Regions from separate parts of the Roseovarius bejariae genome, predicted to be linked through region 1. Evidence: riboswitches for the same ligand, from Rfam matches in the RefSeq annotation. Region 1 holds a riboswitch; the other holds the start of a gene.

Region 1 (4,580 bases):
AAGCCTCCTGATAGGTCTCATCCGTCAGGTTCGTGATCCGAGCGTTCAGCACGACCCCATCCGAGATCATGTAATCGGCTGACAGGTCCACCGTGGTGAAGGATGGCAGTTCGGCCAAGGGCGCAGGGGTGGCAAAGCCGCTGCCAGCAAAGAACTGCTGCGCGACCGACCCCGAGACATGCCGCAGGCCAAGGCCCACGGTGCCACGGCCACCAAAGGCATCGGCAATGGCCGACAGCGTGACCTCGTGTTCAGGCCGCCCTTGCAGCCGCGCCCCCGTGGAGTCGCGCGCATCCAGATAAGTATACCCTCCGGTCAGCGACAGGCCCGCCACCGGCTCGATCGAGGCCTCGATCTCGATCCCGTCGATCTTGCTGGTTCCGGGCAGGTTCACGGATGTCATGCCACTTCCGGCAATCGTATCGGTGACCTCCGACCAAAAGGCCGTCACACTCAGCATCCCCATGCCACCAAGGCCCACATCCGCGCCCAACTCGATCGCCTGGCTTTCCTCGGGCTTCAGGTTGGGATTGCCCGAATAGCTGCCGGGAACGAAGCCATAAAGCTCGGTCATGGTCGGGTTGACGACAGCACTGCCAATCGCCCCGCGCAAGCGGACATCGGTTTCGGGCAGTTGATAGGACAGGGATGCATTCCACGTCGTCGCATCCTTGAAAACATCGTTGAAGTCATGACGCAGGCCAAGTTGCAGGTCAAACCCGCGGCCCAACGCGGCGCGATACTCCGTCGCCAGCGACTGGGTCTCGCGGGTGTAGCTTCCGCCGGGGTTGAAACTGGACGCATAGGTCAGTTCCTGCGCCTCGGCGACAAAGTTCAAACGGTGGTTCGTCGCCGCAAGCGACGCCCCGTCCAGCGCCAAACTACCAGTATACTGAAGGCTGACATCCGTTCCCTTGCTATTGAAATCCGCGAAATACAGGCTGTCGCGCGACACTTCCCTGACGTCCGACCCCGAAAGGCTGACCCGGTGCTTCACGCGTTCGTCCTCGTCGCCCACCTCGACCCAGAGCGACCCGAGGGTCACGTCGCGCTCACCATTCTGCGGGCTTTCCACCTGGTAAAACAGCGGCGAGGCAAGCGGCGGCGCGAAAAATGGCTTGGTGTCCTCGCTGTCGTAATCCTGCTGCTCGTTGCGAAAGGTAAAGCCCGCGGTCACGCCATCGGTCACCTCGTAGCGACCGGACAGGTCAATCGTCAGGCTTTCAAGGCCCTCGGTATCGCCCCCGTCATAGCGCGAGCCATCCTCGCCATCCGTCTTGTTGCGCGTAACGGCAAAGCTCAGATCGCCACGTTGCCCCTGCTGGCGGATGAAAAGGTTGGAATTCAGCGTCTTGTTCGACCCGACCTCGACACTCCCGCCATAAGACGTGCCGGGCGCGTCGGCCCGTTTCGTGGTGATCGAGATCACCCCGGTCATCGCGTTGCTGCCGTAAAGCGCCGATTGCGGGCCGCGCAAAACCTCGATCCGCTCGATGTTCTGAACGGCGATCCCCCGGAACGGCACCGTGCCACCATTCACGTTGGTCATATCGACACCATCCACCAGCAATACGAAGTGGTTGCTGTCCCCGCCCCGGATGCTTGCCGTGGTATAGGATGCGCCGGTCGAGGTGACCGAAACACCCGGAAGCTGCCGCAGGGCGTTCTGCACCGTCTTGATCCCGCGTGCCTCGATGTCCTCGGACGTCAGCACCGAGACCGACCGGCCATAGTTCTCAGATTCGATCGGGGTCAGCCCCCCCGATATGATGATCGACCCAAGGTCCATCACCTCCTCTGCCGAGGCCGCTTGAGTTAATATGACGGTCGATGCGCAAAGCCCCGCCACGATTGTACGTGTCATGTTCTGTCCCCTCCATCCCGCGCCGCAGCGCGAAAACCTTTTGATGTCTGAGGAGGTCACACCCTCCCGCAAACGGTGAAATTGCCACCACTACGGAAGGTCCGTTGCCCATGACGCGCCCCGCGTCCGGACAGGGTGATCACTTCGGTAGGTCTCCTGACTTGCGGGTCGAGGCTTGGCCGGGTCTTCCCACCATGCTGTCCGGCATGGCAGTGACATTGGTCCGGCTTCACTCACCGCCTACAGTTGCGGGGGCAGTCACGGAATTGGCGTTCAAAGATGACACCGCACCGTGTTCCCTATTATCCGAACGGCGTACCGCCCGGACCGAAGCGACTCGGCTCGTAGCGCAAGATGATGGTTCTGGAAAGGATGAATTGCGCTTACACCCAAGGCCCACCCAAGGCGGTGCCGATCAGCCACAAATCTCACGGAGGATACGGGCATAACCCGAGGCGCATCCAGACCTCGGGCTATCAGGAACAGAGGCCGGGGCCACTGCCCCGGCGCACGGTTTCAGAAGGCTTTCGTCAGTGAAACCTTGAAGGTCCGCCCGGGGGCCTTGCGGCTGGGCGATGACAGGTGGCTGACGTAATCCTCGTCCAACAGGTTCTCGATCCCGAAACGCACCTCGGTTTCCGTCAACCAGTCATGCTTGGGCCGCCACGTGGCGCGCAGGTTATGCACCGTGCTGTCGGGCAGGCCCGCGCCCAGCGCATCGCGCTTGTCCGTCGTGTGAACGACTTCCCAGCTCAGATCGAGATGATCGTTCCACTTCTTGCCAAGGGTCAACTGCACCCGGTCCGCCGGGCTGTTGCGCCATGTCGCCGAGGCCCCGGACGGGGCATATTCCGTCCCCTCGCCCAAGTGCCCGGCCAGATCGGCGTAAAACCCATTCGCCAAACCGTATGAGGCCTCAAGCTCGATCCCCTCGGATGTCACACCATCAAGATCGGTCCCTGTCGACCCGGCCACGGTATAGCTGGTAATGTCCCACAGCTTTGTCTGATACAGATTGCCACGCATCGTGAGGCTGTCACCCGGTGCGAATACACCCGTCCCGCTGTATTCCGCCCCGACTTCGAAGGTGTGCGATTTTTCGGTCATCGCCAAACGCCGCTGCGAGGTGCCCGAGGCCGAAAGATCGTCGATAAGCGGCAGGCCCTCGGTATAGGCCCCGCTGCCGAAGACCGACAGGCCATTGCCGAAATCATAGGCCACCGCCAGCCCCCCCATCAAAGCATCCGAGTCATAGCTGTCAGGCACCCCCGCCAATGGAACGGCACTTTCGATACGGGAATTTTCATAGCGCAGCGCGGGGGTCACGGTGAATTGCCCGATGGTCATTTCATCGACCATGAAGACCGCGAAACGCCGGTCGGTCCCGCCCGGCGCACTGGCGGCATTGAGCCGGTCCTTGCGAATACCCTCGACCCCGGCCAGCATGTCATGCGCAACGCGCCCGCTATCAAACAGCGCCCGGTTGGAAATGGTCAACTTGGTCGTTTCATACCGGTTGTCGGCACAGATCACGCCAAAAAACGGATCGGCGCAAAAGGCCGCAACGGACATCCCGCCCTGAAACGGCGAACTGCCGTCGATATAGTCGGTATCGATTTTCTGATCGGCATAAGACAGGTTGGCGCGCAGGTCGATCAGGTCATTCGCTGGGTTGAACCGATACTCAAGCGAGGTTTGCTTGGTATCGGTCAGGCGATCCACCCGGCCGAAATTCCCCGCTGTCGTCTGGAACTGGTCATAGGGCACGTCCTTGTCGTCGGCCTCGGTCTGCGAATGGCTGAATGTCAGCGAATAGGCATCGTCCTGTCCGAAGGTGAACTTTCCCTTGGCCAGGAAAGACGGGGTTTCAAACGAACTGTTTCCGATGGTCGTCCCGTCACCGGCTTTCAGATCCCCCTGTTCCCGCCAGCTGTAGTTGAGCAGGAACTCGGCCCCCTCCACCGGCATCCAGGCAAGGTTCGTGGAACTGACCCAGCCATCCCCGTTCGAACTATATTCGAACGTCTGCGATCCACCGAACCCCGGCACACCGCCGGTAAAATCGCTGGCATTCTTGGTCTCCAGCTTCACGACACCGCCGACAATCCCCGACCCATAGGCAAAACTGCCAATGGTGCCGCGGATCACTTCAACATTCTTGTAAAGCAGCGGATCGGTGAAAAGCTGCGTCCCGATACGATAGAGTTCCTCCGACCCGAGACTCGCCCCGTCGATCTGAATCGCGATCTTCTGATCCGAGCCATAGGTTGTATTCGCCCCGAAACCACGGATGTTGATCCCCGAGCCTTGCGGCGTCGTCCCATTGACCAGCGTCACACCGGGGACCGAATCGATCACCTGCGCCACCGTACTGGCTTGTCGGTCTTGGATTTCTTCTTCGCCGACCACGGTCCGCGGCAGGGCCGTGCCAAAGGTCAGGTCCCGCTTTCCGCCGGTCAAAACCAGCGTTCCAAGGAAACCCGGGTCGTCCTGCGCACTCACTGGCACGGCCAGTGACAGGCAGACAAGCGCGGTTGTTCCGCGCATCACAGAGGTAAGCATTTGCGCCATCCTTTTGTATGTTCAGGCCGTAGCTTGCAAAAGGCTGGCGCGGCAATTTCATGATTTGGCGATGAATCTTATCGCAACGGGTTGCAGCGTTAATCGTATCAGACTAAAACAGTCAAGTAATTTACGAAAGCCACGCACCGGATCG
Region 2 (4,580 bases), on a different contig from region 1:
CATCAGGGCATGACTGGCCTCCAACACCGCGCGGGGGCCGGGATCACGGGGGTTGGCGGCCTCGACGATCAGCATCAGGCAGAGAGCGCCGCCGCGATCGCCGCGCGGTCGAGGCCGGATTGACCGATGACCACCAAACGGGTTTCGCGCGACTCATCGCCCGCGAAGGGGCGGTCGAAGTAGCTGTCGACGCGGGGGCCGACGGCCTGCAACGTCAGGCGCATGGGTTTACCCGAGACAGCCGCAAACCCCTTGAGGCGCAGGATGTCATGCGCGCGGATCACATCGGCCACTTGGGCGGCGAACCCCGCCGGGTCGGCAATCTCGGGGCGGGTAACGACGAAACTTTCGAAAGCGTCATGGTCGTGATCGTGGTGGTGGTCGTGATCATCATCATGATCATGGTCGTGATGATGGTGGTGGTGCACCTCGTGCCGGGCCTCCATATCGGCCTCGGCCCCCATGCCCTGCCCCAGAAGGACATCGACGGGCAACGCGCCCATGATGGATTTGACCACCTGCACGCCATCGCGGCTGTCGGATTTGAGCCGCCCCACCAGAGTTTCGGCCTCGTCGCCGGCCAGCAGATCGGATTTGTTCACGACGATCATGTCGGCGCAGGCGACCTGATCGGCAAAGAGTTCCGAAAGCGGCGTGTCGTGATCGAGGTTCTCGTCTTGCGCCCGCTGTGCATCGACGGCGGCCACGTCATGGGCAAAGCGGCCCTCGGCCACGGCCTTGCCATCGACCACGGTGACGACACCATCGACAGTCACCCGGGTGGAAATCTCGGGCCAGTTGAAGGCGCGCACCAAGGGTTGCGGCAGGGCGAGGCCGGAGGTTTCGATCACGATGTGATCGGGGGCATCGGGGCGGTCCAGCAGCTTTTGCATGGTGGGCACGAAATCCTCGGCCACGGTGCAGCAGATACAACCGTTGGAAAGCTCCATCACGTCATCCTCGGCGCAGCCTTCGATGCCGCAGCCCTTGAGGATGCCGCCATCGACGCCCAGATCACCGAATTCATTGATAATGAGCGCGATGCGCTTGCCGCCCGCGTTTTCCAGCATGTGACGAATGAGGGTGGTTTTCCCGGCACCCAGAAAGCCGGTGACGACGGTGGCAGGGATCTTGGCAGGCATGGGCAGGTTCCTTCTCAGGCTTGCGTGGGCGGCGGCGCTGTCTTACTCCGCGTTTGGAAAGGACAGCGTCATGCACCGGATCGTGGTTTGTTCAACATGTGAATGCGGCAGCGGGCCGGGCTTTGCCAAGGCGCTGCGCGCTGAAATTGCGGCGCGGGGCATGGATTTCGAGGTGCAGGAGCATGCCTGCATGTCGAATTGCGCCAATCCGCTATCGGTGGCCTTTCGCGCGCCGGGCAAGGCCACGTATCTGTTCGGCGGGGTCGAGGCCGAGGGGGATTTGGCCGATACGCTGTCGTTCGCCCGGATATACGCCGAAAGCCCCGATGGCTGGATCGAGGATGCGCGGCCCGCCGGGCGGTTGCGCTTTTGCCTTCTGGGGCGGGTTCCGGCGTAGGGCGTCATTCGATTTCAATCGTTGTCGTGGCCTCGATGGGAGTACCGTCGATGGCCAGTTGGCTGTGATCATTGGCGTTGAGGGTGACGCGCACCTCATGGGTGCCGATGGGCAGCGCGTTCAATTGCGCCCAAGGGCTGTAGGCGCGGGGCTGTTTCACCCCGTTGATATAGATATGCGCGTGGCCGTGGCCGGGTTCGTGCGGGCCGTTGACGCCTGCGGGGTCGAAAGTGAAATTACTGGTTTCGATATGCAGGTTGCGGCTTTGGTCGCTATCGGGGTGGATCGACAGGGCCAGTGTCGGGGTCGGCGTGCCAGCCTCGGTCAATTTTGAATGATCGTGGCCCGATATATCGCCCTGACCGTGATCATGGGCGGCATGGTCGTGGGCGGTGTCGCCTGTGTGTTCATGCCCTTCCAGTTGCGCGCCGGTACTGGCGGCGACCAGAAAGCCAAGGCCGGTGCCGAAGAACAGGCCGATCAACAGGAAGATGAAGGTGCGTGGCATTTCGTTCCCCTTAGTGGCCCCGGCAGCGCACCGCCGGGGGTATTTGTCACGCTTGTGCGTTATCGTCACTGGCCCAGAAATGCCCGGCGAAAAGGCCCAGCATCGCCCAGGCCGCCATGCCCACCGCCAAGGCCCGCGAGGCGAACAGCGAAGCGAGTTCCGGCGGTACGGGGCCGGTGAAGGACTCGGGGTGTGGCGCACCGATGACATGCGGCGCCAGCAGCAGGATCACCGCCGCGCCCCATGCACCCCAACCGCGCCCGAAGGCGATCAGGCCAAGGCCCGCCGCCGTGGCAATCACCGTCCCCCACCACCAGATCTGGCGCAGGGTGAGATCTGTATAAGCCACGCCCGGAACCTCGGGCGGCAACGAGGCAGCGGGCGCGAAATGCACCACGATGAACCCCGCGAGGCCCCAGATCAGGCCGCTGCGCGCGGTGATCGTCACCCCACGCTCGGCGGCAAGCGCCATGGCGCCCACAAGGATAAGCCCATAGCCCACGTAGATCAGGGCCGAGAACAGCAGGCTCAGGCCATCGCGCATCGGGTTGAACCCGGGCAACTCGGGCGTGGCACTTACGGCCTCCCCTCCGAAATGCACCAGGTCACCGCCCTCGTAGAGTTCGGCATGAAGCAGAACCGGCTGCACGAAAACGAACTGCAACGCGGCCGCAAGCAGTCCCGCGCAGAATCCAGCGAACAACGCGCTGGTCAGAATTTTCTGAAACATGGTTCAGTGGCAGGGAAAGCCGGTTGCGTGACGCACGTCGTGGGCGGCGTCATGCAGGGTGGCCGCTTGGACGTGGCCAGCGATGGTCACGATTCCGATGCCCAGCCCCATGGCGGCGACGATCGACAGAATGGTGGATTTGGCGGCGGTTTGAGCCAATGCAGTCATAGTCAGTTCTCCTTTTTACCTCTCACCCGAGGGGTCTGGTTTCACATGCAAAGGCTGGTCTCCTGGCTTGCGGGTCGTTGCCTGACTGCCGCCTTCCCGGCCCGGATGGACCAGTGGCATAATGGCAGGGGCTCTCCGCTTACAGTCGCGGGGGCGGCTGACGATTGGGCGCCCTGTTTGGGTCCACCTGCACGTCATTCCCAATTCATCCCAAGGCGCTTTGCGCCCATTCGGGAACCTTTACGTGATTTTGTATGACCGGCACACTCGTACCCGTCAAGACGATTTGCGACGGGTTGCTTTGCGCGCACGCCATGTGTCCGGTGTTGCACTACTAGCACCAAATGGCAGGGAATCGGCCACGCACAGGGCCCGTCTTTGAGTCTTGCTTATCACTCGACCCCCCCATGTCAGGCGCCAAATGCTCGGAATTTCGCGCATATCTTGTGGATAACTCACTCCCAAACGCCATATACAGGGGTTCTGCATTGACAGGCCGCCCACCCGCCCGTCACATTTCCCTTTAACCGGAATCACGCCGCCCGAGGTGCCCTTGCAGTTTTCAAAACTCAGACTGACAGGCTTCAAAAGCTTCGTGGACCCCACTGACCTTTTCATCGCCGACGGGCTGACGGGGGTCGTGGGGCCGAACGGCTGTGGCAAATCCAACCTGCTTGAGGCGCTGCGCTGGGTCATGGGGGAAAACCGGCCCAAGGCGATGCGCGGCGGCGGTATGGAGGACGTGATCTTTGCCGGGGCCTCCTCGCGACCGGCGCGCAACTTTGCCGAGGTGTCGATCCATATCGACAATTCCGACCGGCTGGCACCCTCGGGGTTCAACGACAACGATCAGCTTGAGATCGTCCGCCGCATCACCCGCGACGTGGGCAGCGCCTACAAGGTGAACGGCAAGGATGTGCGGGCGCGCGACGTGCAGATGCTGTTTGCCGATGCCTCCACCGGGGCGCATTCCCCCGCGCTGGTCCGGCAGGGGCAGATCAGCGAGTTGATCAACGCCAAGCCCAAGGCGCGGCGGCGCATCCTTGAGGAAGCCGCCGGGATTTCCGGCCTCTATCAACGCCGCCACGAAGCGGAATTGAAGCTGAAGGGGGCCGAGCAGAACCTTGCCCGCGTCGATGACGTGATCGAACAACTGGCCGGGCAACTGGCGCAACTGGCCCGCCAGGCCAAGCAGGCCGCCCGCTACCGCGCCATTGGCGAGGAATTGCGGCAGGCCGAAGGGCTGTTGCTGTATCGGCGTTGGAAAGAGGCCGACGAGGCCCGCGCCCGGGCCGAAGAGGAATTGCGCGAGCGTACAACTGCCGCGTCACAGGCCGAAGCCGCCGCACGCGAAGCCGTCAAGGCCCGCGCCAAGGCCGAAGAATCCCTGCCGCCCCTGCGCGAGGAAGAGGCGATTGCGGCCGCGGTCCTGCAACGCCTTCAGGTGCAACGCGACACCCTCAACGACCAGGAGGAAAACGCCCGCGCCCGTATCGAGACGCTGCAAAACCGGATCGAGCAGTTGGGCCGCGACATCGAACGTGAATCGGGCCTCAACCGCGACGCAGGCGAAACCATCGAACGGCTGGAATGGGAGGCCCGCGAACTGGCCAAGGCGGGCGAAGGCCACGACGA

Evidence for each region. A riboswitch is a leader RNA that binds a small molecule or an ion and turns the genes downstream of it on or off. The one in region 1 is predicted to bind cobalamin.
Region 2: another riboswitch for cobalamin. It lies ahead of FDP25_RS10630 (CbtB domain-containing protein); the one in region 1 lies ahead of FDP25_RS14395 (TonB-dependent receptor plug domain-containing protein).

The regions. Positions count from the first base shown of each region.
Region 1 covers NZ_SZWE01000002.1:87,485-92,064, reverse strand. The annotation lists gene FDP25_RS14395 (TonB-dependent receptor plug domain-containing protein) at 1-1,864, opposite strand, end outside; cobalamin riboswitch at 1,994-2,211, opposite strand; gene FDP25_RS14390 (TonB-dependent receptor domain-containing protein) at 2,381-4,411, opposite strand.
Region 2 covers NZ_SZWE01000001.1:2,216,312-2,220,891, reverse strand. The annotation lists gene FDP25_RS10655 (GNAT family N-acetyltransferase) at 1-75, opposite strand, end outside; gene cobW (cobalamin biosynthesis protein CobW) at 75-1,142, opposite strand; gene FDP25_RS10645 (DUF1636 family protein) at 1,213-1,539, shown strand; gene FDP25_RS10640 (hypothetical protein) at 1,544-2,047, opposite strand; gene FDP25_RS10635 (CbtA family protein) at 2,094-2,777, opposite strand; gene FDP25_RS10630 (CbtB domain-containing protein) at 2,781-2,945, opposite strand; cobalamin riboswitch at 2,981-3,202, opposite strand; gene smc (chromosome segregation protein SMC) at 3,499-4,580, shown strand, end outside.